Regions from separate parts of the Nitrosomonas limosa genome, predicted to be linked through region 2. Evidence: riboswitches for the same ligand, from Rfam matches in the RefSeq annotation. Region 2 holds a riboswitch; the other holds the start of a gene.
What was found. A riboswitch is a leader RNA that binds a small molecule or an ion and turns the genes downstream of it on or off. The one in region 2 is predicted to bind cyclic di-GMP.

Region 1: it holds a riboswitch for cyclic di-GMP, as region 2 does, so the genes downstream of both, ACV7NC_RS00870 (FxDxF family PEP-CTERM protein) here and ACV7NC_RS05835 (hypothetical protein) in region 2, are expected to answer to the same signal.

The regions. Positions count from the first base shown of each region.
Region 1 is NZ_CM135180.1:197,513-214,794, forward strand. Features, by position in the region: gene ACV7NC_RS00860 (DUF3422 family protein) at 1-881, shown strand, start outside; gene ACV7NC_RS00865 (cytochrome-c peroxidase) at 1,088-3,274, opposite strand; gene ACV7NC_RS00870 (FxDxF family PEP-CTERM protein) at 3,459-4,286, opposite strand; cyclic di-GMP riboswitch class I at 4,448-4,527, opposite strand; gene ACV7NC_RS00875 (FxDxF family PEP-CTERM protein) at 4,848-5,642, shown strand; gene ACV7NC_RS00880 (porin) at 6,145-7,344, shown strand; gene ACV7NC_RS00885 (acyl-CoA dehydrogenase) at 7,742-10,234, shown strand; gene ACV7NC_RS00890 (AMP-dependent synthetase/ligase) at 10,307-12,145, shown strand; gene ACV7NC_RS00895 (helix-hairpin-helix domain-containing protein) at 12,328-12,774, shown strand; gene ACV7NC_RS00900 (SixA phosphatase family protein) at 12,811-13,335, opposite strand; gene ppx (exopolyphosphatase) at 13,395-14,879, shown strand; gene dapC (succinyldiaminopimelate transaminase) at 15,000-16,196, shown strand; gene dapD (2,3,4,5-tetrahydropyridine-2,6-dicarboxylate N-succinyltransferase) at 16,228-17,049, shown strand; gene ACV7NC_RS00920 (BON domain-containing protein) at 17,103-17,282, opposite strand, start outside.
Region 2 is NZ_CM135180.1:1,291,888-1,305,388, reverse strand. Features, by position in the region: gene ACV7NC_RS05890 (fused MFS/spermidine synthase) at 1-137, opposite strand, end outside; gene ACV7NC_RS05885 (2Fe-2S iron-sulfur cluster-binding protein) at 210-941, opposite strand; gene ACV7NC_RS05880 (NAD(P)H-dependent oxidoreductase subunit E) at 938-2,695, opposite strand; gene ACV7NC_RS05875 (DUF1614 domain-containing protein) at 2,765-3,433, opposite strand; gene ACV7NC_RS05870 (sll1863 family stress response protein) at 3,597-3,887, opposite strand; gene ACV7NC_RS05865 (hypothetical protein) at 4,159-5,931, opposite strand; gene ACV7NC_RS05860 (aldehyde dehydrogenase family protein) at 6,123-7,268, shown strand; partial or broken gene ACV7NC_RS05855 (transposase) at 7,519-7,944, opposite strand; gene ACV7NC_RS05850 (transposase) at 8,057-8,338, opposite strand; partial or broken gene ACV7NC_RS05845 (transposase) at 8,430-9,089, opposite strand; gene ACV7NC_RS05840 (hypothetical protein) at 9,196-9,393, shown strand; gene ACV7NC_RS05835 (hypothetical protein) at 9,475-10,824, opposite strand; cyclic di-GMP riboswitch class I at 10,949-11,035, opposite strand; partial or broken gene ACV7NC_RS05830 (transposase) at 11,445-12,119, shown strand; gene ACV7NC_RS05825 (acyltransferase) at 12,422-13,432, shown strand.

The sequences.
Region 1 (17,282 bases), 1.1 Mb from region 2:
CCGATGAATTACTCAAACAAGCACGGCAGTGGTTTGGCGGCAATCCAATCGTCGCTTCGGTGATCGGCAGGGAAGGGCATTCCTTGGCAGTGACCGATTTCATGCTGCGTCCTAGCGGATTTGAGCGCATGTTGGTGATTATGTCGGCCGATGCATCCGAAACGCGGGCAGGGCGTGTTTCGCAACGTTTGCTTGAAATTGAAACCTACCGGCTGATGGCGTTACGCGGCCTACCAGTGGCCAAGCGTCTCATCCCGGAATTGACCAGCGCCGAGCAACAGCTCGCCGAAATCACCGCGCAACTGGAAAATAAGGCAGCATCGGATCAGGCATTATTGGACAGGCTGATTGCGCTGGCGGTGCGTATAGAGCGCGCGACGGTTGAACATGCTTACCGCTTTGCCGCGACACAGGCATACAATAAGCTGGTCATGCAGCGGATTGCAGAATTGCGCGAAACCGCTACTCACGGCACGCAAACGATTGGAGAATTCATGCAGCGGCGATTATCGCCGGCGATCAGCACGGTAGAAGCTACCTCACAGCGGTTAAGTTATTTATCAGCGCGCGTTTCCCGAACCAGCTCACTGCTGCGTACGCGCGTCGATATCTTGGCGGAAACGCAAAATCAGCAACTGTTGGAGAAATTGACACGCGGACAAGAACTGCAATTGCGGTTGCAAAGCACCGTGGAAGGCTTATCGATTGCGGCGATTTCGTACTATGTAATCAGCTTGCTGCTGTACATCACTAAAGCGGGGGCAGCGGCGGGGCTGCCGATTCACCCGGAACTGGCGACCGGGTTGATGATTCCGCCGGTGTTATGGGTCGTATGGCGGACGACGCGGCGCATCCACGATAAGTTTTTCAAATTGCACTGATTTTTCTTTACATAGCCGGTTTATTATAGAAACAACAAAGGCCTTTCAATCATAATCGAAAGGCCTTTGTTTTTTGAGAAACGTTGTTGAGGCAGCCGATACAAGGCAAAAACAGGCGAAAAAGCGCAGTTTATGCGGTATAAATGAGCATTTTGAGCTTGTTTTTAACACCGTAGCGGCAACGCCGATAGTTTTTCAACGGCCTGCTAACGCAGATAACGCTCAAACGGCGTGATAGGTTTTGTGCTTCCCGCGGCGCCGACAGCGGGAATGATTAACCATTCATCTGCAGCCAATGAACTGCTGATTGGATTGCGGACGGCTCCGGAGGCATGACCATGCGGAATTCTTAATTCCGGATGATCGAACGGAGCCCGTTCATAAATCACACGTTCGTCTGTCAGGCTTTTCAGGAAATTGATCAAATCCGTGCGGCGTTCCGCGGATAATCGCAGTTCAGGCTGTGAAAAAACCTTGCCGAACTCTTTCGGCGGCGTTGTGAAATTACCGCCTCGAATGTAGAACTCCAGTACTTCTTCCAACGTCGCCATGCCGCCATTGTGCATGTAAGGCCCTGTCAATTCGATATTCCTGAGCGATGGAATTTTGTAGGAGCCTTTGGCGGCGCTTAAGAGGCGTCTGCGATCGGGTTTCGCCAGTTCAGCTCGAGCCGTTGCTACCGTCGGGATAAAAGCCCCGCTCGCATTGAAGCAGCCTTCGGTGCCTTGAAATTGTTTCTGGATACCATCCGATCGTGTAAACAGCAGCGGATGCGGCTTGTCGCGATCAAGCGCAACCGCGGTATCCAGATCGCACGGGCGTACGTTGACGACGAATGGATCGACCGCTCCCGACAGGTTTCCGGCAAGTATCTGGATGTACTGATCGGAAAAGGACAACGGATTACCAAACGGATCGGTGGCGCCCAGCCCCGGATCGTTTTCCACCGGTGTTACGCCGGTACCGGCAAATCCGGTATCCTGAAACATCATACCGGCTGTCAAAGGCAAATGCGTGACCACGTTCATGGTGCTGATGCGGAACAATTCATTTCCGAAAGCGTGCGGATTGGTTTTCTGCAAAATGCTGTTGGTTATGACGGCGGAAGCCGTGAAGTTGGGTCCGATGTGGCAAAGCGCGCAATGCGCATCGCGAAAGAAATCCATGCCGCGTTGCGCCGATTCACTCAAACCGATCGGTTCGCCATGCTCGTCGACTTCACTGCGATCGAACGGGGAATCATCGGAAATCAACGTAGCCATATACATCTGCAGCGATAATCCAAAGAACATCGCAAAATTCGCTTCGGTTTGGCTATAGGGAGTCGAATGACTGGCTGACGATGCGGGCGGGAAACCGAATCGTTCATCCGGCGTATCGTTCCAGTATTTCGGATGAAAGGCTTTTTTGATCATTTGGTAATACCGGGTTTTCAGGCCCCTTCGCAATCTGTTCGGCGCGCTGTTAGCCAAACTGCCCAACACGCTGTCATTCCAGTGAACTTGCTGGTGTTCCAACGGATTGCGGTAAAACAGCTTGCGGCCAAGTTCAGGGAAGGTTCGTCCGTGACAGCTCATTTCAAAATCATCAAGCGGCGGAGCCACCGATACGGATGCAAGCGATGAGTTGAGCAAGCGTAGCCGCTTTTTAGTAAAGCTGCCATCGGGGAGTTTTATCCAGACGCCGGCATTCGGATCGCGGTCCCCCCATGGGCTGCTGCCATTGAAAATGTTATTGGCGCGGCCATCCCAGAAATTACGGAAATTGAAAACGGCATTGATGACCGTGGGGGTGTTGCGTGGTTCAACTTTGCGAGCGCCGACAGAGCCGATATGAAAAACCGGATCAACATCGCGATCACATTCATCGTTTCTTTCCAGAAATGCCTCGGCATCGCGGTAAGTACCGCCAAAAGTACCTGACGACGAAACCACGTCATTGTTGATGTAAACCGGAGCGCCCAGTGGGTTCATGGGGTCATCGGTTTGAAAAAAAGGAAAATCACCTTTCTTCAGTTCGGAATGAGGGCCCAACTGACTTCCATCCCGGGCCTGTGAGAATTCTTTAGGCAGGCTGCTGTTTCTGCCAGTGGGCGAAATAACATTCCTGGTGCGGCGATCGGCGCCGGCATGGTAGTGGCAACTGGCGCAAGCAATGCCGTCGCTTCCTACATTGATATCCCAGAATAGAGCCTTACCCAGTGCAATGGCGCTTGCTTTATCGATGATAATCGGATTGTTACCGTCTAATAAGCCGGGTACTTCAGGAACCGGTGCGCCTTTTAAGGACATGGGCATCGGTCCGAAGTCGGCGTGCAGAGTTGAGCAAGTCACAACCATCACACAGCTTGCCATGAATAACTGAATGCCATATTTTCTAATAGTTCTTAGCATGATTTGAGTTCCTCGCAGTTCAACACCCTGGCATTCCTGCTGCTCTAAAGTTGAAATCGCTTGCTGCAATTGATCAAACAAACGATTTGAATTCTTGCTGAAACAGAGCCGAGTGTGCTTTGTTAGGTAAAAACGGGGGCGATGCGGCTACCCCCGTTTCTCCCGTGGCTAAATGTTCCGCTGATTAAGCTGCAGCCTGAATCGAAGCTTGGTGTTGCTTACGCATACGCCATCCGACCAGACCCAAACCGGCCAACATCATGGCCCAGGTTTCGGCTTCCGGTACCGCGCTGACGGCCAGCTCATAAGCGCCGCCAGAGGACGCATGATCGGTGCCGCCAACATAGACCGTATACCAGCCCGGAGCCAGGTCGTTGAACGTCAGCGTTGCGGTATTTGCACCCACGCTGCCGCCGACACCGTTTTCAAAGGTGTTGGTCAGACTGACGTCATTGGCGCCGTTCAGTATGGTTTCGCCCCAACCGGTGCCAACCGTGTGTGAAGGGCCTGCAACTGCGTAGCCCAAGGTTTCAAGGACATTGCCGCCTTGTCCGTTGGCCATCCACAGTGTGCCGGCATCACCCATTTTGCCGGTTGCGTTGAATGAGTGCGGCGTGCCGAAACCTGCATCGCTGATTTCCGAACCGAAACCTTCGGTGCCGCCGTCAAACACGTTCGCACCGGTTGCCCAAACCGTGACGCCCGGTACGAATCCTGAACTGCCGTTAACCGTTACAGTGACATCCTGCAGGCCGGTGTTTTGAAAAACGAACCAATCACCGACATGCGCCCATGCGGAATAATTCAAGTTCGGATTGTCGGAATAGGCGCTTTTGGTTGCGCTTTCAGTGGCAGTAATGGAATTAAGTCCTAAATCCAGGACATTATCACCGCTAACCCACGGTTTGGGGCTTACTGCGGCTGCATAGGCATTGCTGCCTGCCATTGCTAAAGCGGAGATGATCGCCAACGAGACCAGCGAACTGGTTTTGTTATAATAAATTTTTTGCATAGTTAATTCTCCAAAAAAATGCATTTGTTTGATTTCAAGGCGCCGTTAATTGTTTGCTGCTTTGGGAAACGGCCAATTGACAGCGCCTCTTTTTTGAACGACGTTCTGGATAGGGCGCATAATTTCCTACGCCAAATTTCAGAAACTCCCCGTCATTCAGAGGAGGCAACCAGGCTGTCTTCGTTGCAAAGACCCTGTGGTTTTCCGGGCTTGCCTTGCGGCAAGGGTGGCTATTCTTATCTGTTCCAATTCTCTTACAAGCTGGAAAAAAATCAATGCGACAAATTGTCGCGCGACAATTTGCCGCACCCCTTCGAGTGACAAACCCTATTGGATAATTAAGGTGGGGTTTCTTTCATCAATGCGTTGTTTTGATGGATTTCTTTTTTATATGAATTGAGATAATCAGTAGGATCGGCATCACAAGGGTGCGACAATTTACCGCATTGACCCTCTAAAATCTTTGATCAATACTGCGGGCGCGTTGGCCAACGTTCGGTTGCGGGAATAAGAAAAATTTCCCGCATTTTTAGTATTCAAGTTAGTTTTTTAGGGTCTGTTATGAAAAATAAATTAATCAACAAAACATTGAAATACGCCTTATTAGTTGCCGGCCTGACTTCAGTGCCTGCGATGGCGCACATTGGCTACGGCGGACGTGATTTCGGGACGTTCACGGGTACCGCTGCTGCATCCAATACCATTTCCAATCAATCGGCTTCGGGCTGGCACGGCTGGATAGACGGCACCGATGCGGATTGGGGCGATTCCCATCGTACGAGAGCTTACCGCTTTACATTGGAAAATGATGCCGATGTCAAAATCTCTTTCAAGGAACAAGCTTATGTTACCTCGACAGGGTCTTCCGTGATCGCCGGCATTATGCCTGGCTTCAGCCTCTATAAAGGACTGGCGCACGTAGCGCCGTTTGCGGCCGATCATGACGGAGCACCTGGATCGATAGCCATTCGCGATGCGGTCGGCGGCGTTGGGTTGACCGAAGGCTCATTCCGTGCGTTGACCGATTGGAGCATTACCAACAATAACAACGATCCGGCCAGCGCCTTTACCTACGTAGGCCATGCCTATGACGGTCTTGGCATCGACTATGGCACTGGCGTGATTCCCGGCGCCGATGGCTTGGCCGATCACATGGTATCGAAAGTCTTCCATTTATCGGCGGGTGATTATTCGATTTTTGTCGGCGGCACGGATTATTTTAATTCCTCAGCACCGTTCACTGCGTTAGGGATCGAAGGCATGGTGGCAGTTGTTCCGGAACCTGAAACCTATGCGATGCTGCTGGCCGGTTTAGGGCTGCTCGGTTTTAGCGCCCGCCGCCGCCGGATGGTTTAAGAGCGGATGCATGTGAATTGGGAAGAAATCGCGGGAAACCCTGAATAATTCAGCTTCCAAGCTGTATTCGAGAGAGCTTTGGCAATATGATTTATTAGCGACCGGTGTAGCGGTGTAGTATTTTTCATACTGACAGATGCAATGCAGCATGAGTGTGACAATCTTTCAGTGTTCCCGCAGCAATTTTCATGTATGAGCAAGTAAGCCTTGTATCGTGCCCAAATTACCTCCTTGGCCCGATACAAGGCTTTTTGCATTGAATTTAAAGAAGAATTTTTTAGCAAAAGCAACTTTTTAAATAATCCTTGCAGAAGCTGAAGCGCTTAGGCACAATCAGCCCGGATTTTCTGATCTGGAAATCATACAACCCTATCGTTGCATTTTCTGAAGTGTGGGCGGATCAACAGAGACCGAGCCGCATCATTTCAGTCTTTTTATTATTGAGCTGTTCCGCCTCGCGTGGCGGAAACCGAGTCCGATCGAATTTTTGGAGAACTGCAGGATGAAGAAAAAACTGATGGCGTTAGCGATAACCGGTGTATTTGCCATACCGGCGGCTGCGTTAGCGCAAGGAACAAATTTAACCCTGTTTGGGAGTTTGCAAGCCGAGTATGCAACCGTTAATCGTGATGGCCAGAGTAGCCAAGCCCTGATCGGTGACGATACCGGCCGCTCAAAAATGGGGGCGCATGTGACCGAAAACCTGGGCAGCGGTTTTAAAGTCAAAGCGCGTGTCGAGTATGGTTTCAATACCGGCGCGGGTAATCTGGGCGGAGCGCGTGAGCGCTGGGTAGCGCTCGCCGGCGATCAGTGGGGTGAAGTCAAATTTGGCCGCGTGCAATCGCCGTTCAAAGATTTTGCCGGCGGCATGACCATCGATCCGTTTGCTTACACGACTTTGCAAGCGGCTGGTAGCGGCGGCACCATGACCGCTTCCGCAAATGGCTTGGGTGCTGGTGCAATGGGTTTTGTGAACAGCGCAATCCGCTACGATTCACCTAAAGTCGACGGTTTCAGCTTTGCCGGATTGTTAATGCCAGGTGACTCCAATCGTCTGGATCCGGCGAATTTCATTGCGCCAAGCGGCGGATTTCCAGGTAGTCAAACCAATTCCGGCGGTGAAGACGGTGAATGGGATTTTCAAGTTGCGGGTAAATACGATACCAGCTTGAGAGATCACCACTTCGCGGTATTCGGAGGCTATTCCCGGGATAATGTCAGCGCTCGCCAAAGAATCGCTCAAGGATTGACAAACAACGAACATGTCTGGCGTGGCGGCGCTTCTTGGAGCTGGCAAAACTTCAAACTAAACGGCCAGTATGAAAACGTCAGTAATGCGGTCGGTGCCGCAACTTGTACCAACCAGGCGGCATTGGGTGATCCGGCGACAGGTTCGTTGGATTCACGCGGTCAATGTAATTCCGCTATGAACATGGGCGGTGACGGCAATTTGTGGTTTGCCGGCGGACAGTATGACTGGGGCAATACCAGCTTTATCGCCCAAGGCGGGATGTCGCACGCACATGCAACGGCTTTGTCGGGAAAACGTGAAACGAGCCAATTCACGGTGGGTGTGATCCACAATTTGAGCAGCCGTTCGAGCTTGTTCGGTGGCTACCAACGTGTGATGGTCGGCAGCGGCGCATCGGATTTCTTCAGGGATATGAATATCTGGTCTGCCGGTATGCGGCATAATTTCTAAGCTGAGTTGGATAGGTAAAAAAGCGCCGCAGGGCGCTTTTTTATTTTTAATTTCCTTATTCAATATTTTTCAGAAATTTATATGGTTACTGGGATTTGTTGCTGGTAATCCAGTTTGCCTTGAACGGTATCGTTATGTAGTGCTGAACTACCAATATTTCTCGAGCTATACAGGCGTCACCACCGGCGCTAGAAAAATATCGCCCCGGGTGTCTAAATTTCACAACAATCGATGAGCGAAACTTCAGCTTTTGAGTAGGGGTTTGAGCTAATATCATGTAAATTTGAAGCTGCAAGTTTTTTAGCAGAAGCCGGATTCAATCAGGATCCGGGTTTGCGCAATCGAAAGGTCAAGTTTGTTGTTTGACTGGGCTTTTCTCACTACGGGGAAAATCATCATGCTCCAGTTTCTTTTCTATATCTTCTTGTTTCTTGTTGTAACTGCCGGTGTAATTTTGGGAATTCCTGCAATTCGCCGATTTTTGGTTACCGGTCAGCTACTGAAGGTTTTTCGCAAAATGTTGCCGCAGATTTCGCAGACCGAGCAGGAAGCTTTGGATGCCGGAACTGTTTGGTGGGAAGGCGATTTATTCAGCGGCAAACCGGATTGGAAGAAATTGCTGGCGTATCCAAAACCGCAATTGACTGCGGAAGAGCAAGCGTTTCTGGATGGTCCGGTGGAAGAACTGTGCGCGATGCTGGATGAATGGAAGATTACCCACGAGTTGAAAGATTTGCCACCGGAAGTCTGGCAGTTTATCAAGGATCAAGGCTTTTTCGGATTGATCATTCCAAAGCAGTACGGTGGTTATGGATTTTCGGCGTTGGCGCATTCCGAAGTAGTGATGAAAATCGGCTCCCGCAGCGGCTCGGCGGCGGTAACGGTGATGGTGCCGAACTCGTTAGGACCGGCTGAATTATTGCTGCATTATGGAACTGACGAACAAAAACAATATTATTTGCCGCGGCTTGCCAAAGGCTTGGAAGTGCCTTGCTTTGCATTGACTTCTCCGCATGCCGGATCGGATGCCGGCTCAATGCCGGATTTTGCGATTGTCTGCCGTAGCGAATTCGATGGTAGACCCGACGTGCTCGGCATGCGAGTGACTTGGGAAAAACGCTATATTACTTTAGGTCCGGTCGCAACCATTTTAGGGTTGGCTTTCAAATTGTATGACCCGGATCGGTTGCTTGGCGGCGAAGAGGATTTGGGGATTACGTTGGCATTGATTCCGACCCATACACCGGGAGTTCATATCGGACGCCGACACTATCCATTGAACGGCGCATTTCAGAACGGCCCGAACTGGGGTAAAGAAGTTTTCATCCCGATGGAATGGATTATCGGCGGACCCGAGGGCGTTGGCCAGGGCTGGAAGATGTTGATGAACTGTCTTGCTGCAGGCCGCTCGATTTCATTGCCAGCGACCAGCGTAGGCGCTGCAAAATTGGCAGCCCGAACCAGCGGCGCTTATAGCAGGGTGCGTACGCAGTTCAAAGTCCCTATCGGGTATTTTGAAGGTATCGAAGAAGCATTGGCGCGCATTGGCGGTAATACCTACATGATGGATGCGGCTCGTGTCATGACCGCTGGCGCGGTCGATTTGGGCGAAAAGCCATCGGTGATATCGGCGATCGTTAAGTATCATTTGACCGAACGCGGCCGTCAGGCAATTAACGATGCAATGGATATTCACGGCGGCAAGGGGATTTGTATCGGCCCGCGGAATTACCTTGGGCGCACCTATCAGCAGATTCCGGTGAGCATTACGGTCGAAGGCGCCAATATTTTGACGCGCAATATGATTATTTTCGGTCAAGGCGCGATTCGATGTCATCCCTATCTGTTAAAAGAAGTGAATGCCGCGCATGACAATAATCTCAATCGTGCCATACTGGCCTTCGACGAGGCATTGGTCGGCCATGCCCGGTTCACTCTCAGAAATATTGGCAATAGTGTGGTGTACGCGCTCGCCGGTAAATTTATCAAGACCAATGCGCCGGACAATTGCGCGCCGGAGACGGCTGATTATTATCGTCAGTTGGCGCGATTTTCCGCCAGTTTTGCCTGTATCGCCGATATCGGGTTGATGTGGCTTGGAGGGTCGCTGAAGCGCAGAGAGCGATTATCCGCCCGCCTGGGAGATATTCTGAGTATGTTGTATCTGTGCTCGGCAACTTTAAAACGGTTCGAAGATGATTATCGCCCGAGTGCGGATTTGCCATTGCTGCACTGGTCGATGCAGGATGCCCTTTATCGCTTGCAGCAAGCTCTGGATGAGTTTCTGACCAATTTCCCGGTACCGGTGGTTGTTGGCTGGTTGTTACGGGGATTGATTTTTCCGTTGGGTAGACGCTGTAAACCGCCAACCGATGCGTTAACGCATGAAGTAGCGAAACTCATGATGGAACCGGGTGCAGTGCGCGACCGGTTGACGTTCGGGATCTATCTGCCGGTAGCAGAACATGAACCATTGGCTGATTTAGAGCAAGCGTTGCAGTGTGTGATTGAATGCGAGGCTATCGAAACCAAGCTGCGTCAAGCGGTTAAGTCGCATAAAGTGACCGAATATGGTGGCCAGCAGATCGCGCAAGCGTTGCAAAATCATATAATCACTGCGGAAGAAGCGGCTCTGCTGAATAAAGTGAATGAATTGCGCAACCGGGTTGTGAAAGTGGATGATTTTTCTCCCGATCTGGGTGCAGAAGCAAAAACCGGTTCAGGCAATGAAAAAACGCTTCAAAGCATTAAAAATGATGCGGCGAAGGCAGGCGGCAGCAAACGTGCGGCATCGCAAAGCAGCACCGGGAATGCAGAAGTTACCGAGCAATCTGAAAGCATTGAGCCGGTAACTGAGCTTGCGGTTGCGGAAGAGCAAGGGAAACAGTGATGTGTTTCTGCGTGAAAAACTAACCCCGAGGTGCTGTAAACTTATGTTATCCGTTGTCCGAGGTTTTATGAAATGAACGCACCGCAACAGGAACATGACGGAATAATCGATATTATTCCAGTAGAAAAAGCCAGAACGCTGGATGGTCTTTTTCATGAACGCGTGCAGCGCACGCCGGATAAGCCGGCTTACCGGTATTTCAACCCGATCAGCGAGGAATGGGCCAGCTATACCTGGGCGCAAATGGATCAATTCGTAGCCCGCTGGCAAGCCGCTTTGGAGAAAGAATCACTGGCACCCGGCGACCGCGTGGCGATCATGATGAAGAATTCTCCGGAATGGGTGATGTTCGAACAAGCGGCCCTGGGTCTTGGTTTAGTGGTGATTCCTTTATATACCGATGACCGCGTCGAGAATGCTGCGTATGTGATCAACGATGCGGGTGTTAAGGTGTTGCTGTTGGAAAACGCGCATCAATGGCGGCAATTCTTAAATATTCAACATGAAATTGCGGGATTGCAGCGAGTGGTTGTTCTGCGGCCTCTGGAACCGGATTGCGTCGATCCATGCGATAGCGTTCGGGTGATTGCTGCTAAGGATTGGCTGGCAGTACACGCCGGCGCCGTAAAACATATCCCTGCTGATCCCCATGCACTTGCAACAATTATCTACACGTCCGGAACATCCGGCCGGCCAAAGGGTGTAATGCTCAGTCATCACAATATCTTGTCCAATGCCGCTAGTTGCCTGCAAGTGATACCGGTGCTGCCGGATGATTTGCTGCTTTCCTTTTTGCCGCTGTCGCATACGTTTGAACGCACATCCGGTTACTATGTGCCGATGATGGCAGCTGCGACGATCGCCTACGCCCGCTCGATACCTCAATTGCAGGAAGATTTATTGACGATTCGTCCAACTTTGCTGATTTCTGTGCCGCGAATCTACGAGCGAGTATTTTCCGGCATTAGGGCCAAACTTGCGGAAGGCTCCGGTTTCGCCAGATGGCTATTCAACTTTGCAGTCGATGTGGGTTACAGCCGGTTTGAATACCAGCAAGGGAGAGGAAGCTGGCAATTCTCACACTGTCTGTGGCCGCTGCTGAAGAAATTGGTAGCCGATAAAGTATTGAACAAATTGGGTGGACGTTTGCGGTTCGCTATGAGTGGCGGTGCCGCATTATCACCGCAAGTTTCCCGTGTTTTTATCGGGCTAGGATTGCCCATTCTGCAAGGGTATGGCATGACCGAAAGCAGCCCGGTCGTGTGCGCCAACAGAGTGGACAATAATGTGCCATCCAGTGTCGGGTTGCCAATTCCTGGAGTGCAAGTAAAACTGGGTGAGAATAATGCATTGCTGATTCATGGACCTAATGTGATGCTGGGTTATTGGAATAATCCGGACGCTACAAAAGCGATCATTTCTTCCGATGGCTGGCTGAATTCGGGGGATATTGCCTCGATTGACGAGCAAGGGCATGTCACTATTACCGGGCGCTTGAAAGAGATCATTGTGTTATCGACCGGCGAGAAAGTACCGCCGGCCGACATGGAAGCAGCAATTTTGCGGGATCCGCTGTTTGAGCAAGTCATGCTGATCGGTGAAGCGCGTTCTTACTTAAGTGTCTTGGCTGTTTTGAATAAAACCCGATGGCAGGATTTTATCGCGCAACACGGTTTGGATGGGAATTTGACCGGCGATCAGCAAAGACAGCAACTGGAAGAAATTCTGCTGGAACGGATAACGTTGCAAACCAGTGAATTTCCCGGATATGCCAAAATCCGCCGGGTAGCGGTCATTGATGAACCCTGGAGTGTGGAGAATGGGTTATTGACACCGACGCTCAAATTAAAACGCGGAAAAGTTTTTGAGCAACACAAAGCTGCGGTTGACCGGTTATATGCCGGACATTAGCAGATTATGCGGTGTTTTTCTCGTGTATTGATCATGATCATACCGGGTGCGGCAATCAATCGATTCGATGTTAAGTAATTTTCACTCGATAAATCTGCGAATGGGTTAGGTATTACGGGAGCGCAAAAAACACCGAGAATAGCGTGCACGGACACGTTTTTAATGGAAATAAGGAGTCTGTCATGGAGAAATTAACTGATGTAGCCGGTATTGGCCCAGCTTCTGCAAAATTGCTGGCGGATCACCAAGTCAAAACAGTGGCTGCGTTGGCAGCTATCAAGTTGGCAGAGTTACAAAAAATCCCGGGGTTTGGCGGTGAATTGAGAGCGCGCGCAGTGAAACAAGCAGCTGCGGATTATTTAAAAGGAAAGAAAACTCCTCCAAAGACTGCTAAAAGCGGCCAAACACAGACTACGGCCGTAACGGCTGCCGCAACAACTTCCCGCAAGGCGAGTGTCGCCGGAAAATCTTTGGCGCCGGTTGAACCGGAGCACGTTGCGATTAAAGAAAAGAAAGCGAAGGATAAGAAAAAAGACAACAAGAAAAACACAAAAGCAAAAAGTAAGGAAAAAAAAGCGAAGGACAAAAAAAAATCTAAAAAGAAAGGTAAAAACAAGAAAAAATCCTGATACCCTGCCGAAAGTCCTTAATTTTTCATCAGATTGTTAATTTTTGTTAAGACTTAATTCTTTGGGCCTGATGAGGTATCGTAACTTTGCTTGATGTAACGCGCCGGTAATGCGACTCTGATTGTATTCAAGAACTGCAATCGCCGCAGTGGTTAAAAGTTTACCGCAGTGATTGACGGCGGGTGGATCGATCGAAAGATGGCAGAGCAGTTGATCAAGTCCGGGATTGTGTCCAATCATGAAGAGCGTGTGAGCACTGAGACCGTGACGATCGAGAATGGAAATCAATGTATCCAATGAGGCTTCGTACATGGCAGATTCCCAAATGACTTGGGAATGCGAAATGCTTAATTTTTTCAAAACCAGTTCGCAAGTTTGCCGGGTTCGCAGCGCAGGAGAACAAATGATACGATCGAAGTTGTAAGATTGCTGTCGTAACCAATTTCCCATTTGGCGAGCGGCTTTTTGGCCACGCACGGTTAAAGGGCGATCAAAATCAGTGCAATGCTCAACAGTCCAGTCTGATTTGCCATGGCGCATCAAAATCAATCTATTTTTCATTTGTTTACAGATATTAGGTTTTAATCAGCTATTTTATCGATATTGAGAATACATTTGTCATGGATGAATCCTACGCAGCAATTGATTTAGGTTCCAACAGTTTTCATATGATCGTCGCTAATCTCGTTGACGGGCAGTTGCAAGTCATCGATCGAATCAAGGAGATGGTCAGATTGGCTGCAGGTTTGAACGATCAACAGGAATTGTCCAAGGAATCCATGCAGCAAGCGCTGGAATGTTTGCAGCGGTTCGGTCAACGCATTCGCCAAGTTCCGCATTTGAATGTTCGTGCCGTGGGAACCAATACACTGCGTCAAGCGCGGAATGGCGCTGAGTTTTTGGCCAAAGCCCATATTGCCTTGGGCCACCCGATTGAGATCATTGCGGGGCGTGAAGAAGCGCGATTGATTTACTCAGGGGTCGCGCACAGTCTGTACGATGAAACGCATAAACGATTAGTGATTGATATTGGCGGTGGCAGTACTGAATTAATCATCGGCCGCGGTTTTGACACATTCTATACTGAGAGTTTGTATATGGGATGCGTGAACGTGAGCCAGCGTTTTTTTGCGGATGGCAAGATCAAAGCCAAGCGGATGCGCAAGGCGATCTTGTTTGCGATGCAGGAACTGGAGTCATTGGAGTCCGCTTACAAAAAGATGGGCTGGGATTATGCGCTGGGTTCATCCGGCACGATCATTTCCATTGGCGAAGTATTGCGAGCGCAAGGCTGGTGTGACACTGGCATTACAGCAACGGCATTGACACATTTGATGGAGACTCTGATTGCGATTGGAGATAGCGCCGCGATTAATTTCGCCGGATTGTCAGAACGAAGAAAACCGGTATTTGCAAGTGGCGTAGCGATCTTAGTCGGTGTTTTTGAGGCATTGAAGCTGGATAAGATGGATATTTCGGAAGGCGCCTTACGCGAAGGGCTGCTATACGATTTGATTGGCCGTGTGCATGACGAAGATATTCGTGATAAAACCATTCTGGCAGTCGCACAGCGTTATGGTGTCGACATGGAGCAAGCGCTGCGAATAAGGGAAACTGCTGAAAATTTTTTTGTTCAAGTCCATGACGATTGGAAATTGGATAGAAAAGCAGATTTAAAATTATTATCGTGGGGCGCATTGATTCATGAAATCGGGCTCTCGGTTGCGCACAATCAATATCACCGGCATGGCGCTTACTTAACGGCCAATTCCGATTTGGCCGGTTTTTCCCGTCAAGAGCAAATGAAACTGGCGATGTTGGTTCGTTGCCATCGCCGCAAATTTCCGCTGGAAGAGTTTGAATCGATACCCGTTTTGATGCGTACGCCCTTGATAAGGCTCTGCATCCTGTTGCGTCTGGCGGTGGTATTGCACCGGAGCCGATCCAATATCAGTTTGCCGGATATACACATTGACGTGGATGGTAATATTGTCATCTTGCATTTTCCACCCGGGTGGCTTGATCAGCATCCGCTTACCTTGGTTGACTTGACAACTGAACAAGTTTTTTTGCAGGCTGCGGATTTCAAATTAGTATTTGATTAGGGGCCGGTCAGCACTGCAATCGATTGGTCATCCCACGATAACCGTTTATAATTCACTCCTGAATCCATTTGTCCAAGCCGATCATCGAAGCTTTTCCAAACTATTGCTCCTTCCAGTGGAATGAATCCTAAACTCAATTTATTACAACCTTATCCATTTCAGAAATTACGTCAACTGCTGGATGGAGTGTCCCGGCATCCCGGATTTACGCCAATTGAATTGCAAATAGGTGAACCCAAGCATCAAACTCCGGATTTTATAAGCCGTGCCTTAGTAAATAATTTGGATGGATTGTCCAACTATCCGACAACATTGGGGATATCCACCCTCCGGATTAACATAGCGGATTGGATAAAACGGCGATTCAATTTGCCGGAGATCAATCCGGATACTGAGATTATTCCGGTAAACGGCAGCCGTGAGGCGTTGTTTTCTTTTGCGCAAGCGGTCATCAATAACGATGGTGTGCGTCCGGTTGTGGTTTGCCCTAATCCGTTTTATCAAATCTATGAAGGCGCTGCATATCTTGCGGGTGCCACGCCGCATTTTCTTAATACCTTGGAAGAGAATCGCTATCAACTCGATTTTTCTCAGTTGAGTGATGACGTATGGTCGAGAACTCAGCTCATGTATGTGTGCTCACCCAATAATCCGACCGGTAGCGTTCTGACGTTGGATGAATGGCAAAAAGTGTTTGCGCTGTCAGATCGATATGGATTTGTGGTGGCTGCAGATGAATGTTATTCGGAAATATATTTTGATGAAGCGAATCCACCGCTCGGCGCATTGGATGCCGCCAACCGGCTGGGACGCAAAGGCTATTCGCGGCTGGTGGTATTTAATAGCTTATCGAAGCGCTCGAATGTACCCGGTCTGCGATCTGGGTTTGTTGCTGGAGACGCTGAGATTTTGGAGAAATTTTTGTTGTATCGAACTTACCACGGTTGCGCAATGAATCCGGCTGTGCAAGCCGCCAGTGCGGCAGCTTGGGTTGATGAAACTCACGTAGTAGAAAATCGCCGTTTATATGCACAGAAATTTTCTGATGCAATTTCATTATTATCAGCGGTGGTGAATGTGCAAAAGCCGGATGCCGGTTTTTATTTATGGCTTAAAACGCCGGTCAGTGATACCGAATTCACCAGAAAGCTTTATCAAGATTATAATGTGACAGTATTACCTGGCAGTTATCTTGCACGTGACGCACATGAAACGAATCCGGGTAGAAATTATGTGCGGATTGCACTGGTTGCATCGCCGCAGGAGTGCGTCGAAGCGATGCATAGGATTAAGGAATTATTGACACGTTTGGCTTAAATAGCCTGAATTTATATAACTAGGGAATGATATGACTGAATTGCAAACCATCATTGAAGAAGCTTTTGATCGCCGGGCTGAGATTACACCGCGCAATGTCGATGCCAGTTTAAAAGAGGCGATTGCTCAGGTTTTGTCGATGCTGGATAACGGAAAGCTTCGCGTCGCAGAAAAAATCGAAGGTAGCTGGGTTACGCACCAATGGATCAAGAAAGCAGTCTTACTGTCATTCCGGATTGAGGACAACAGTTTTATTAAAGGCGGCTTTTCCAACTATTACGATAAAGTACCTTCAAAATTTGCAGATTATAGTTCAAGAGATTTCCGCGATGGCGGTTTTCGCGTCGTTCCGCCCGCTGCTGTGAGAAAAGGGGCTTTCATTGCGAGCAATGTAGTGTTGATGCCATCGTACGTCAATATTGGCGCGTATGTCGATGAAGGCACCATGGTCGATACCTGGGCGACGGTCGGCTCCTGCGCGCAAATCGGTAAGAATGTGCACTTATCCGGCGGTGTCGGTATTGGCGGCGTATTGGAACCTGTTCAAGCCAATCCGACGATCATCGAAGATAACTGCTTTATCGGCGCTCGCTCGGAGATTGTGGAGGGTGTGATCGTCGGCGAAAACTCGGTGATTTCAATGGGTGTGTATATTGGTCAAAGCACTAAAATTTATAACCGCGAGACAGGAGAAGTATTATACGGACGTATTCCACCAGGATCTGTCGTTGTATCGGGTAATTTACCTGCAGAAAACGGCAAGTATAGTTTATATTGTGCGGTGATCGTCAAACAGGTTGACGCCAAAACCCGTTCAAAAACAGGAATTAATGAATTGTTGCGTGGAATATAATTGAATTTCACTGATGAAACTAAAAATCCCCGAAAGGGGATTTCTAGTAACAGTTATTGAATTACAATTTGATTATCGACTTTCTTAACACCATCCGCGATCCACGCGTGCATATTGATGCGCGTGACTTGATTCTCATTGGAAGCGGTTCCGGATAAAGTCACGTTACCGTCTTTAACTTTGATATCGATATTGATTCCACGTAAATCAGGGTCTGTTTGTACGGCTTGCGA
Region 2 (13,501 bases):
CTTGTCATCATTTCCCGTGTGTAGTCGAGTTCCAGATGCCAAGGCCGCGCGATGCGCATCGCGCCCTGGATTGAATCGGAACCGAAATGCAAACTGCGTACCCCGGCTTGTTCGCGAATTTCAATGGGAAAACTCATAATGTGCCAGAAATAAAAGGTTTCTGTATGCGGATACAATGTCTTAGCATTGTGTATTATGCGCAACCGGAATTATTCTTGAGGCGGCTTGGCGATCTGTTCCTGCAAGCCAATTTCACGGATCGTATTTTGGTCGTAAATACGTTGCCCGATCGGTACTTGGTAGCCTTGTTCCTTGATCAGAATCGCACCGACCGGGCAAATTTGCGCAGCAAGGTCGGTTATGGCCATGGTCGTGTCAGCGAGTTTACCGCTCGCCGAATTGACGATCAAATGAGCATCCGTGCCGCGTCCGGCAATGGCAAACACATTTTTTTGATCGACATCGCGGCTGGCGCGTACGCATAAATCACACAGAATGCAGCGGCTGCGATCCAGCAGGATATCGGGGTGGGATGCATCGATTTCGCGGCGTTGATAAAACTGCGGAAAATGATCATCGAGCATGCCGAGGTGATAAGCCATTGCTTGCAGTTTGCAGTTGCCGGTTTTCTCGCACGACGGGCAAATGTGGTTACCCTCCACAAACAGCATTTGCGTGATCGCTTTACGTGCTTCGTTCAATTCCGGCGTATCGCTGCGGATCTGCTGACCGGCCACAGCCGGAGTGGTGCATGCGGCGACGCTGCGGTTGCCGGTTTCGACTACGCACAAGCGGCAATTGCCGCTCGGCGGCAAACCGGGATAATGACATAAGTGCGGAATATACTGGCCGGCTGCCAGTGCCGCCTCCATAATGGTTTGTCCCGGAGTGAACGGAATCTCTACGCCGTCGATGCGGATAGTGTCATTGGCTGTCATCATTCATTATCCAAATGCGCGGCAGCATCATCGCGGCGGGTGATTTGCCGTGCGCTGGCCAATGCCTGGTCGAGATCAAAACGCGCAGTGAATTGGGATTGCAAGCGACTGGAAAATGCTTGCGGAAACTGCCGCAATCCGTCCAGCACGTGATTGGCGGCGGTGTGACCCAGCCCGCAATGCGATTGGTGTTTCACGATCTGTCCAAGTTTTTGCAGTTCATCACAATCAAAAGTCGAGCCACGGCCTGCAGCGATCGTATCCAGAGCATTTTTCAATAACTGCGTACCGACGCGGCACGGTGCGCAAAAACCGCAGCTTTCGTGCGCGAAGAAATGCGCGAAATTCCGGTGGATCGCGAGCAAGTCGCGTGATTGCCCGAATATCAGCACCGATCCGCCGGTGGATACATCATCAAATGCAATGGCGCGGTCGAATTCCGCAACGCCGATTAAGGCGCCGGCAGGGCCGCCGATCTGTACCGTTTGCGCATCTTGCGCACCGCAATCGTGCAGTATTTGCCGGATGGTCACACCAAACGGGTATTCATAAATCCCCGGTTTGCGGCAATCGCCGCTGATGCTGAGGAGTTTCGTGCCTGCTGAAGTGGGGGTGCCGGAGGCTTTGAACCAACCGGCGCCGTGCACGGCGATTTGCGCGGCGGCGATGAAGGTTTCGACGTTGTTGACCACAGTCGGCTGCCCCAAATAGCCATGCGTCACCGGAAACGGCGGACGGATGCGCGGAATCCCGGGTTTGCCTTCGAGCGATTCGATCAATGCCGATTCCTCACCGCAAATATAGGCACCGGCGCCGACGACGACTGCAATGTCGAAATCAAATCCGCGTTGTCCCAGGATGTTTACGCCTAACAGACCCAACTGGCGGCGATGATCCAGCCCGGCTTGCAGGTGCGGCAGCAAATAGCGATATTCGCCGCGCAAATAAATAAATCCTTGTTGTGCGCCAATGACAAATGCGCACAGCGTCATGCCCTCGAACAAAGCATCGGCGTATTCGCGCAGCAAATACCGATCCTTGAACGTGCCGGGTTCGCCTTCGTCGGCGTTGCAGACAACGTAACGCGTATCGCCCGGTGCTTCGCGGCAGAATTGCCATTTCTTGCCGGTATCGAATCCCGCGCCACCGCGGCCGCGCAAACCGGATTGCTGAATAACCGCCAAGATTTCACTGATGCCTTGCTGAAAGGCCTGTTGCAGCGCGTTGCCGGGTATTAGCGGGTTGCTCAGCAGCAAATCGCGGCGATGCACGGTATCGGATATTTCAAACCATGCGGAGGGCCATTGCGGAACCGGAATTTGGTCTTGTATGAGTTGTGCGATTTGCGGCAGTTTGCCCGCGTTCAGGCCAATCACGGGAGTGCCATTGACCAGCATGGACGGGCCCTGATCGCACATGCCGGTGCACGACGTTTCACCGATACTGACCAAGCCGTCCGCGCGTGTTGTTCCGGGGTTAACTTGCAATTGCTGACACAGTAGCTGGAGCAGGTTTTCGCCATCGGCAAGATAACCGCAACTGGTGCAATTGCTGAACAGAATATCGAAACGGCCGCGCGGTTGCGTCGAAAAGAACGAATAAAACGCGACGGTCGTGGCGACCTGGCTGAGCGGTATATCGTATTCGACTGCGATCTGCTGCATTGCTGGCGGCGAAATATAACGGTATTGCTGCTGGATCGCGTGCAAACGATGCAGCAGATGTTCGGGCGTGAATGAATTGGTGCGATTCATCATAACAACGAGTATAGCCGGATTGCCGCCAGACCGGTAGCAATGGCAGGTAATGATTCGAGAAATCAGGAGCTAGGCAAGCAGCGCTGCAACTATGCCGGTAATGAAAATGCCGTCGAACGTACCCGCGCCGCCGATCGAAGCGAACGGTGTGCCGAGCCGGGAAATATCTTTGATGCGCAATAGGTCGGCGCCGATCAGCACGCCTAAGGTACCGCTGATGTAAGCCAGCGGGGCGCTTTGCTCGGGACTGATGAGTATGCCTACGAGCGCAGCACTGACTGGGGCGACCAATATCGGCATGGCGATGCCAAGCCGCGGAATCGGACGGCTGAATAAATAACTGATGATGCTGATGATGCTAATGCCGAGCAGTGCTGGAAATACATTCAGTGTACTATGGGAAAATAAAAACACGGACAAGGTGACGGGGATTAAGCAGCCGCCAAGGTTGATGCAAATCAGCGTTTCGTTGCGGAAGGGTTGCACAGGCATTCGGAGTAGCCCCCAGTAAGCCTGCGGCATTAATTCCTGTACCGGTACCTCGCTCTTAATCCGCGTGACCGGTAAATTGATCGCGCTGCCGAACAGTGAGAGAAACAGTACGATCAAACCTAATTCCGGTGGCAGTCCCAGTTTTTCAAACGCATATGACAATAATTCCAGTTGAATCAGCACCATTAAAGCGCCGAGCAGAAAAACAAAGAACAGCAGGTGTACCGGGGAATAAAAATTTTTCATTGATGCCTGAGAAACATAGCCGATGCCGGAATTTTAGCGTGTGGCTGTCAAAGGAGTGCGCTATAACCGCAAAAACAACGGACGCGCAATGAAGAATTGCCGGATTTACCCACTCACGCAGCGGTTTGCTGCGTGAGTGGGTAAAGGTATTGCGCTAGAACTTTCATTTGGGCGGGAAGTGCTGTTTCGCTCTTTCGAACGCTTGTTCCATCGATTTGAACGATTTCCTCAAGCCAGTTTGAATATCCTCCCACGCGCTTTCGGAGCTACTTTCAAACGCTTCCCATTTTTCCTTGGCTTGGCTTAATTCCTGTTCGAGCTCATCCAAATGCGGTTGTAATTTATCTTGTAGTTCCTTGGTTCCCAGATGCATTTGCAGTTTGACCTCGTCAACGACCGATTGCAGATTGGATAGCTCTTCTTGCAGTTTTTCGGGAATGGATTTGTCAGCCATTTTATTATCTCCTTGTTGATGTAAATCGGATATCTAGTACTGTGCCATAGTACCAGCAAAAATACTGCATGTATTGTTATTGATCAATGGATCGAGATAATGTTTGATATCGGATGCGCGGTCGTTTTTAACAGGCCGTTGAAAAACTATCTGCGTTGCCGCTACGGTGTTAAAAACAAGCTCAAAATGCTTATTTATACCGCATAAACTGCGCTTTTTCGCCTGTTTTTGCCTTGTATCGGCTGCCTCGAAAATGTTTTTCAACGGCCTGTTAAGGTACCGGCCTGCGCGTTTCCTGAAACCATACGCGGTATTGCGCCATGCGGGCGCGTTGTTCCGCCGGCGCCTGACGGCGGCAGGTCGCATATTCTTCGGTATCCGGTTGCGCACCCCAGCGTATTTCGGCGCAGTCATTGGGGTTATAGGCGATCTCGAATCCGGGTTTGCGCGCCAGCACCTCAGCGATCGTCAATTCCCATTCGCTGCCGTCCGAACGGATATAGCGGATGCTGCTTTCCTGGATGCGCTTGGCGTGATGCTGCTCGATCATGGTCTTGGCTTGTTCCGGGCTTTGGCCATTCAGCACGAATAATTCCGGATGGTGCGAAATTTTTTTCGGAAGACCGTTCAACACATTGATCGCAATGATCAAACGCATATCTCGCGATGGCGTGGAATAGTCCTCCCAAGGACCGACAGTCTGAAAAATTGCTGCGCCGCTGGGCATCGCGATTGTGCTGCGCGGATTTTTTCGGAAATACGTTTCACCGTTTTGCACCGAATTGACGCGGGTTTCCACTTGTTCGATCAGCGCCGACAGCATGGCTTCGTACGCTTGCAATGGATCCAATCCGTGCGGATTGATCAGCTGCGTTAACCGCGCGTAGAAATCATCGGGGGTGAGATAATCCTGTTCCAACGAATAGGGCATAAAATCCGTATGCTCGCTCAATTCCTGATTCGACAACATGCGCCCCGCGCCCGATGAGGACAACACGACCGGACGGAATGCTTTAAAGCCGGGACCGGCATTTGCCGTGTTGGCAAACAACATCGTGCCTTCCCATACGCGCTTGCGTGCTACGGAGTTATCGGGTTGGGCGTCGACTGCCAGCAACATGCCGGGACGGCCGGTTGTTTGTGGCACCCACTCTGCTACTACCAGAATATGGCCGTAGGGATCGGCATACACGGTACCCGGCCATAACGTCTCGCGGCTGAGGGGAATCGGGTACCAATCGGTATTATCTGCGGCAAGACCGGTTCGCACCGAACCGGAATGTACGGTGTCCGCCAGTTGCCGGTAGCGCTTGCGGAAATTGGTTTGTGTTTGTATGCCCCGAGTAAACTCGCTGACGATGGTAGGCGCGCCGCAACTCGGCGGCGCTTTGGCCGAGCCGCGACCGCACGCTCGAAAGGCCATCGGCAGGCCGATCTTCCAGGCGAAATAAGCGCGCAACGTGTAGGGCAAATCCGCGCAATCCGGTGTCAGCGGCAGATTGCTATCTTCGTTAAGACCCAGATAATTATGCAGAAAATTGCGCTCGCTGTTACGCAACACAGGTTCCAGCGAATTGAAGCTGAGGTTTTCCTCGTGCGGTGCGCCGAACAATTCCTCGATCCAGGCTGAATAAAAGGCTTCAGTAGCTAGATTCCATGTTTCCGGTTTTTGTTGAATGGCTGATTTTCCAATGCCCATCGAAAGGCATCCTGCTTGTTGATGATTTCTGGTTGCGATGACTCGATAGAGGCCGTCATCAAGGTTTTCCAAGTTTGCGATCAAACTCCAGGGTGGCCCGCCGCGCTGACGGATTGGTAGCGTTATTGGCTGATCTTGTGCATTCATCAGAATCAGCTCCGATAACGGACTGTCAGTTGACACAGCCATGATTTTGACCGGTTGTCCGGCCTGAGGTGACAACGGCGAAATCCAGATATGTGTCGTACCGGTTTGTTCGCATGCGATATCGTTGGCCGACACTATTGGTATTTGAAGATATGTCCACAGACAGACGGTCCAACTAATCAATCGCAGAAAATTCATGGATGACCTCGGTATATTGGTTGCCCGGAAACCCTTAATGCACTGATGAAGAGCACTGTAATCCGTATGCGCAATTGCTATTCGGCGGGTGATTGCATTGATTAAATGCGAACACTATTATGTCATTTGTAGTACTTGGTGCAAGCACTGAGTGTGATGGCGAATAACTATCTGATTTATGGAGTTTTATTATGCAGATGCAATCGATCAATCCGGCCACGGGCCAAATCATGCAATCCTTTCCGTTATGGCAGGCTGATCAAATCGATACTACATTGGCTCAAGTGGAGTCGGCGCAAGCTGGCTGGGCAATGCTCGATTTCGAGCAGCGCGCCCGGTGCATGCGGAATTTGGCGCAGGTATTCCGCCAGAACAGTGAAACCTATGCGCATATGATCACCGAAGAAATGGGTAAACTGCTCAAAGAAGCGCGTGCGGAAATTGAAAAATGCGCGATCGGTTGCGAACATTACGCCGAGTATGCGGCAATGTACTTAAAGGACGAGATTATCGCCTCTGATGCCAGCCGCAGCGTAGTCGTTTATCAACCGCTCGGTGTCATTTTGTGCATCATGCCGTGGAATTTTCCATTTTGGCAATTAATCCGCGCCGCCGCACCGGCGTTGATGGCGGGTAATGCGGTGGTGCTGAAACACGCATCAAATGTGCCGCGCTGTGCATTGGCGCTGGAACAAGCATTTCAGCAAGCTGGTTTTCCGGAAAATATCTTCCGCACGTTCATGATCAGCGCTGAACAAGCCGAACGTGTGATCGCCGATCGCCGCATTGCCGCCGTGACGTTGACGGGCAGTAGCGCCGCTGGGCGTAAAGTCGCGGCGCTTGCCGGGCAGCATTTGAAAAAATGCGTGCTAGAATTGGGCGGATCGGATCCGTTTATCGTGCTGGACGATGCCGATGTCGAATGGACCGCGCAGCAGGCGCTGATCGCCCGGCTGCAAAATATGGGGCAAAGCTGCGTTGCAGCAAAGCGCTTTATTTTGCTGGATACTATCGCCGATGCGTTTGTGGAGCGGTTGCAAACGCTTATCAGCCAGTTGCAAAGCGGCGACCCAAAGAATGCCGAGACCACTATTGCACCCCTGGCGCGTATGGATTTGCGTTCTGACTTGCATGCGCAAGTAGAGCGGAGCCAAGCATTAGGCGCGCAACTAGTAACAGGCGGCTTTCCTATTGGTACACAGGGTGCCTATTATTCACCGGCGATTTTGGATCATGTGCAGCCAGGCATGCCGGCATTTGACGAGGAGCTGTTCGGCCCTGTGGCTGCCATCGTGCGCGTCAAAAATTCCGAAGAAGCGATCAATCAAGTTCTATAGAGATACTTTATGCTGAAATATCCATAAGTCTATGATATCTTAAAAATATATTTGCATGAGCTGAGCATGCCGAACGGAAATGCCAAGGAAATTCTGATTTATTTGAAACATTAATCAAAACTGCAGATGCTTCATAAAGCCTATTATATTGATATAATGTGATGGAAGTAAGCTTTTTTGAACAGAGATGTGCATCGAAAAAGATTCAGATTCGACGGGATCGGTCTCTGGTCGAAAAAAAGCGGTAACTCTAAGAATAGAAGTGGACCCCATTTTTCGGACAGATTCCTAAGGAGTTATTTTCCGACATACCAACCTGCTTTTGCAGCCTGACCGACTCATAATAAACCTGATCTGGCGTAGCCATTAAGGTCTGGTGCTTCCGGTTTTCATTGTAAAAGTGAAAATACTTTGCCAATGATTGCTTGGCCTCAGACGCTGATTCATAAGCATTGAGATAAACTTCCTCATATTTGACGCTACGCCATGGGCGTTCGACAAATACATTATCTTTCCAAGCACCCTTGCCATCCATGCTGATATCAATGCCGTGGTTTTTCAATATGTTGGTGAAAGCTTCGCTGGTGTACTGTGATCCCTGGTCTGTGTTGAATATATCCGGTGTTCCATAATGGTAAACCGCTTCCTTCTCCCTTGTCATACACCAGAAATAATCATAGCTCGCGGTTGATAATAACTGCTCGATCTTGGTATATCCAACAATTCGCAACGCCGCACCCTGGGGAGCTGATGTGCCGTCTGAACCTTATCTTTCCTCCGCGCCCGATCTAGCGACCGAGCGCTTTGGACAAAAAATCATTCTCCATGGTCAATTGACCAATCTTGGCTTGCAGTGATTGAATCTCTGACTCCCGATCCGGTGCCAGCCCCTTACCCGACGCAAATATTTCATTGCTGTTATCAATCAGCTGTTTCTTCCACTTCACAATCAGATTGCTGTTGATGCCATACTGCTGGGCTAACTCGATTAGCGTCTTGTCGCCCTTGATTGCCGCCAGTGCAACTTTTGATTTAAACTCCGGTGAATGATTTCTGCGTTTCTTGCTCATTTTCTGTACTCCTCTTATTTATAAAAATAATCATACAGAAAATAACTCCTTAACTTTGACCCTCTGGTGTCCAGCTAACTGGATCCACTTCTCCACCGGTCTTGCGGCGCAATTCCTTGCCTTCCTTGGCGTAGCTCTGCTTCAAGGTGATGCCGCTTCGTTTGGCCGCCTGTACGATTTTGCTGCGCGCAATTTCCAGCAAGCGACTATCCACCGGATGCGCAATCGCTTTTTCCTGTACTGTCGTATCGACGATGACACGTTCGAATTCAGCCGGTTTGACTACCTTCGCTTGCACAGCTGCGTCAATGGTTGCTTGCAGCAGCTTTTCGACACCGGACTCACCAATCGCAGTGCGAAAGCGGCCTATCTGAGTAGCATCACAGGGCAGCTTCGGTGTGTAGTACGCCTGCCCGCTGAAATACTGCCAGACCACATTCTCGGACCAGCGAATCACCAGTTCTTCATCACTCAGATTGAATGCGTGCTTCAGATACAGCAAGGAAGCCATCAACCGGATGGGCAAACGAGGCCGGCCCGCAGCACTCACTCCTGTGCCCGCAGTCGCTAACGTTGTACCGAAAATATCGCTGAACTCTACCATGTGGCCTTGACGATTCTTGCGCTCGAAAGCTGGTGCAAGGGCTGCTTCAATAGCAGGCCACGGTAGTCGACTTGCCAATACCGCCGAGGGATGGTGCAGATCGATCATCTGGTCGAGACGGGCACGGAAAAAATCATCAGTCGGCATTTAAATTTCCCCTAATTTCCTCAGGTTTTGATGCCTATATTATAATTTCCGAGGGATCTCAGCGTTTACTAATTCGCATGAATTCCAATATTTATAGGGTCTCCAAGTGTTTTGCAGGACTGACCAATTAGCATCCCGGCATGGAATCCATCCGACGCAGATCAATAGCTGGAAGCGGCATTTGGTTGAGCAAGCTTCGGAGTTATTTGCCCGTAGTGATGGCGCTGGCAAAGACAAGAGCAGCGTCGATGATTTGCATCGGGTGATCGGGAGCTATAGTCAAATCTGGTGTATGGAGAATTAAGCGGCTTGCTGGAGGCTGCAGATTACCAAATCACCCCCTAGCTTTGCCGGGAGTGATTTGACTGTGAGGATACTAATTATATTAGTGAGTTACGGCAACCGCTGAACTAGAGTTAGAAAAGTTTTCAGCAGCATCGAAAGCCTTTACAGTGTAACTATAGAGTGTACCTTTAGCGCTGCCGGATATCGTATCTGTATAACTAGTTGTAGTGCTTACTCCAATTTTTACCCCATTTCTATAAATCGCGTACCCTGCAACACCGACTGCATCGGTTGAAGCAGCCCAAGATAACGCGACTGAAGCAAATGTAGAGTATTTTCTATATGTGCTTTTTGGAGAGGCTGGAATTGTTGGTGCAATCGTATCAAAGTTATAGCATGAAACACCGCCACCACATGGAAAGTCATCCCATATTTCGAATCCGGTAATATGAGATTCGACGGGGCCATAACCACCGCTGTATGTGTTATGCGGCATAATCCGGGTGATTGGTAGATTGTAATCTCCCATGTTCGAGCCATAGTGGTCGACAATTTCTTGGCCATTCACTGCAGCCCAGAAACGTCCATCGCTACCGCTCGAACGATTCCAGTAAACTTCGAATTTAAACCATTCACCAACTGGGATTGGTACGGCGCGGTTTACTTCAACCCAGTAGGTGGTTTTCGGATCGGGGCCGTTGGCATTATTGTCTCCAACTGTTAGCCAATACAATTTGCCATCGGCACCTTTCATTATGTTTGTGATGATTCGATAATCGCCAGAACCGTCATTGCCGCCATAACCTCCCGTTTTAAATTCAAATTGAACGCGCCAATTTGCAGAGGAGATTGTTGCATCCAATTTATCCGCCAGGTCAGCCGGATATTTAATCCAGTATGTCATATACAAATTCTTGACATCGCCAGCCGTATAGGGCCTTACAAATAAAAATGGTGACTGAGAACCAGCTTGACCTGGATTGCCAATAATTTTTACATTCTGAAAGATTTCATTAACAGTCTTTCCTTTGGGTCCGCTGACAGATCGAATTTGATTAGTAACATAATCATTGATTGTTGTAGAAGTAACGGGATCGATTGTAATGAGCTGAATGCCCGAGAATCTCGAGCCAAGCACATTAAGAGGCCAGCTATAGCCAGTTTCTTTATCTATTCCAGTGAATTGTTGCCACGCTCCTTTACCGTTGGTATAAAAAGCATAAGGTGCGCTAAGAGTTACGCCAGAGCCAAAATTCGACCTGAAAAGCATTTTGGCTGCGTGTGTATGGGAAGAAACCATGGCGATGATGAGCATCATCGCGACGAGTTTTCCTATTCGGAACAACGTAGAAGTGTTGTTACTCTTAACAGCGGTTGTTTTTGGTTGAAGTGCTCTATCAACCATTAATGGTGATTTTGTTACAGTTACTACACGATGATCGATGTTCATTTTCGATTCCTCCTCAAAGTTTCAAGGACGGAACTGCAGAGATACACTTCGAATTAGATTGCTTGAATTACTGCGTAACCATGGAATGGTTGCGTAGATGTTTACTAAAACGAACAGCGCTATCTGTGGCAGTCCTGCCATCTTGGGGTATTTGCCCTTTAGATCAGTGACTTTGCGTCCTCTGCTTTCGCAGAGTTTGCCCTTTTCGTACTACGATTATCTGAAAGCATTATTCGTGCCAACTATTCGTGTCAATTTTTTATTGAGACAATACACAGTGAAGTGGTACTACACGACTGAACAGGTTGCTAAGCTCTGCCAAACGAAAGTGTGCTCACAAATCGGATAATCGGATAAGTGTTAATCTTGCTTAATCTAGCTTCGTGAAGTTCACGGTAAAAAGTCAGTCCTGCAAAACGCTTGGAGACCCTATAAATATTGGAATTCATGCGAATTAGTAAACGCTGAGATCCCTGGGAAATTATAATATTGGCATCAAAACCTGAGGGAATTAGGGGAAATTTAAATGCCGACTGATGATTTTTTTCGTGCACGTCTCGACCAGATGATCGATCTGCACCATCCCTTGGCGGTATTGGCAAATCGACTACCGTGGCCCGCTATTGAAGCAGTCCTTGCACCAGCTTTCTATTGTGCTGCGAGAGATCAAGCGGAAACTGGCGACGGCAGAACTGGAGTGCTTCGCATCGTTCCAACATCTGAACACGCTGCTGGAGCGAGTACAGCGGATTTACCAGCAGCAACCGAAAGACAAAAACAAACTCTACGCACTGCATGCCCCGGAAGTCGAATGTATCGGCAAGGGCAAGGCGCGCAAGCCTTACGAGTTCGGCGTTAAAGCCAGCATTGCGATCACGCACAAGAACGGCCTGATGGTCGGTGCAAAAACCTCCCCCGGCAATCCCTACGATGGCCATATCCTTCATAAGCAACTCACACAGACACAGACGTTACTCGAAAACGCAGGATCAACGCCGAAGCAGGTCATTGCCGATCTCGGATTTCGAGGCGTGGATACCGACAACCCGGACGTGAACATCATCCATCGTGGCAAGTACAAGTCACTCACAATGCCGCAGCGGCGCTGGCTCAAACGTCGTCAGGCCGTGGAACCTGCGATTGGGCATTTAAAGTCGGATCACCGAATGGACCGCTGCTGGTTGCAGGGCAAGTTGGGAGATGCGCTCCATGCTGTGTTGTGTGCGGCGGGATACAACCTGCGCTGGCTGATGAGGGCAGTACTCCGCTTGGGGCTAAAAGGTATTTTGTTGCCCTTTGCCTTGCTGCAGTTGATCAACCGCTTCCGCGCAAAACAACCATATATGGGCGAAGCTTTCTTGTATACAAAGCTACCACCACGGTCATGTGAATTTTGCAGGGCCGACTGATTAAATCTCTGAGCACCATTTTGACAATAACTTTTAATTCAGGGGAGGATTACCGATTTCTTCATCATAGCGCACCTTTTGTTTAAGAAAAATCTACTTTAAGTTGGATCAAATTCCCGAGGAGACTACAATTAATCCCAGAAAAATGTACAAACCTCAAGTAGGATGGCAGGTTCAGGAAGAAAACTATGATTTGGTTGAATAATTCTAGAATAGTCGCAATGTTTGCAGTCGTATTCCTGCATTCTGCTGGACTTGTAGTCCTTTATAGTCCAATTGGAACAGAAAATTGGTGGTTAGGCAACATATACGACTCTCTTACTCGATGGTGTGTTCCTGTTTTTGTAATGATTAGCGGAGCATTGCTGCTTGATACAACTAAGATGGAAGACTTAAAGTCATTCTATATTAAGCGTCTTTCTAAAATCATGATCCCTATTATGTTTTGGACTGTTTTCTTTTTGTTATGGGTGGTTTTAAAAAAATCATTAAAAGGGGAAATTATTGAAGCGGGAGATTTAACAAATCGACTCTTGTCTGGTGCACCATACTTCCATTTATGGTTTTTATATATGATCTTTTTTCTCTACTTGTTTACACCTTTTTTTCAAAAAATTATTTCAAATTCATCGCGCTTTGAGATCTTAGTACTAATTCTGTTTTCATTCACTATTTCTGCGCTAAATGCTTTTGCAGCAAAGTTTGAATCATCTCAATCAAGTCTGTTTATTAATTGGTTTCTTACATACATCCCATATTTCTTTCTCGGAAATTTTATTAGAACGGGCCAGACTCATTTCAGCAAACCTATTTTGTGGATAGTATTCACCGTATCAGTTTTCTCAACAGCGATGGGATGTTACTTTGTCACAAAGAACCAGGGATTGGATGCTGGTCTATATTTTTACCACTATCTGAGTATCACTGTTATTCCTATGTCAATTGCTATATTCTGCCTACTGAAAAATTGGACAAAACCAATATATAATGTGCAATTAACCAATAAAATTTCTTCCCTAACATTAGGGATTTATCTAATACACCCAATTTTCCTTGAGATAATTCAATACACGGGGTATGGGCCTCTATCGTACAATTCAATGATATCAATCCCTATCGCTTCCGTTGTTGTTTTTTGTTTGTCTCTAGGCATGGTTTGGGTAATCAATGCAATTCCATACATGAGGAGGATTATATAAAAAACTCGGCCGTGTAGTCTCCCCGAATTTTCGACCCAATCAAAAGTAGGGGTTATTGGGGTTTTGCCA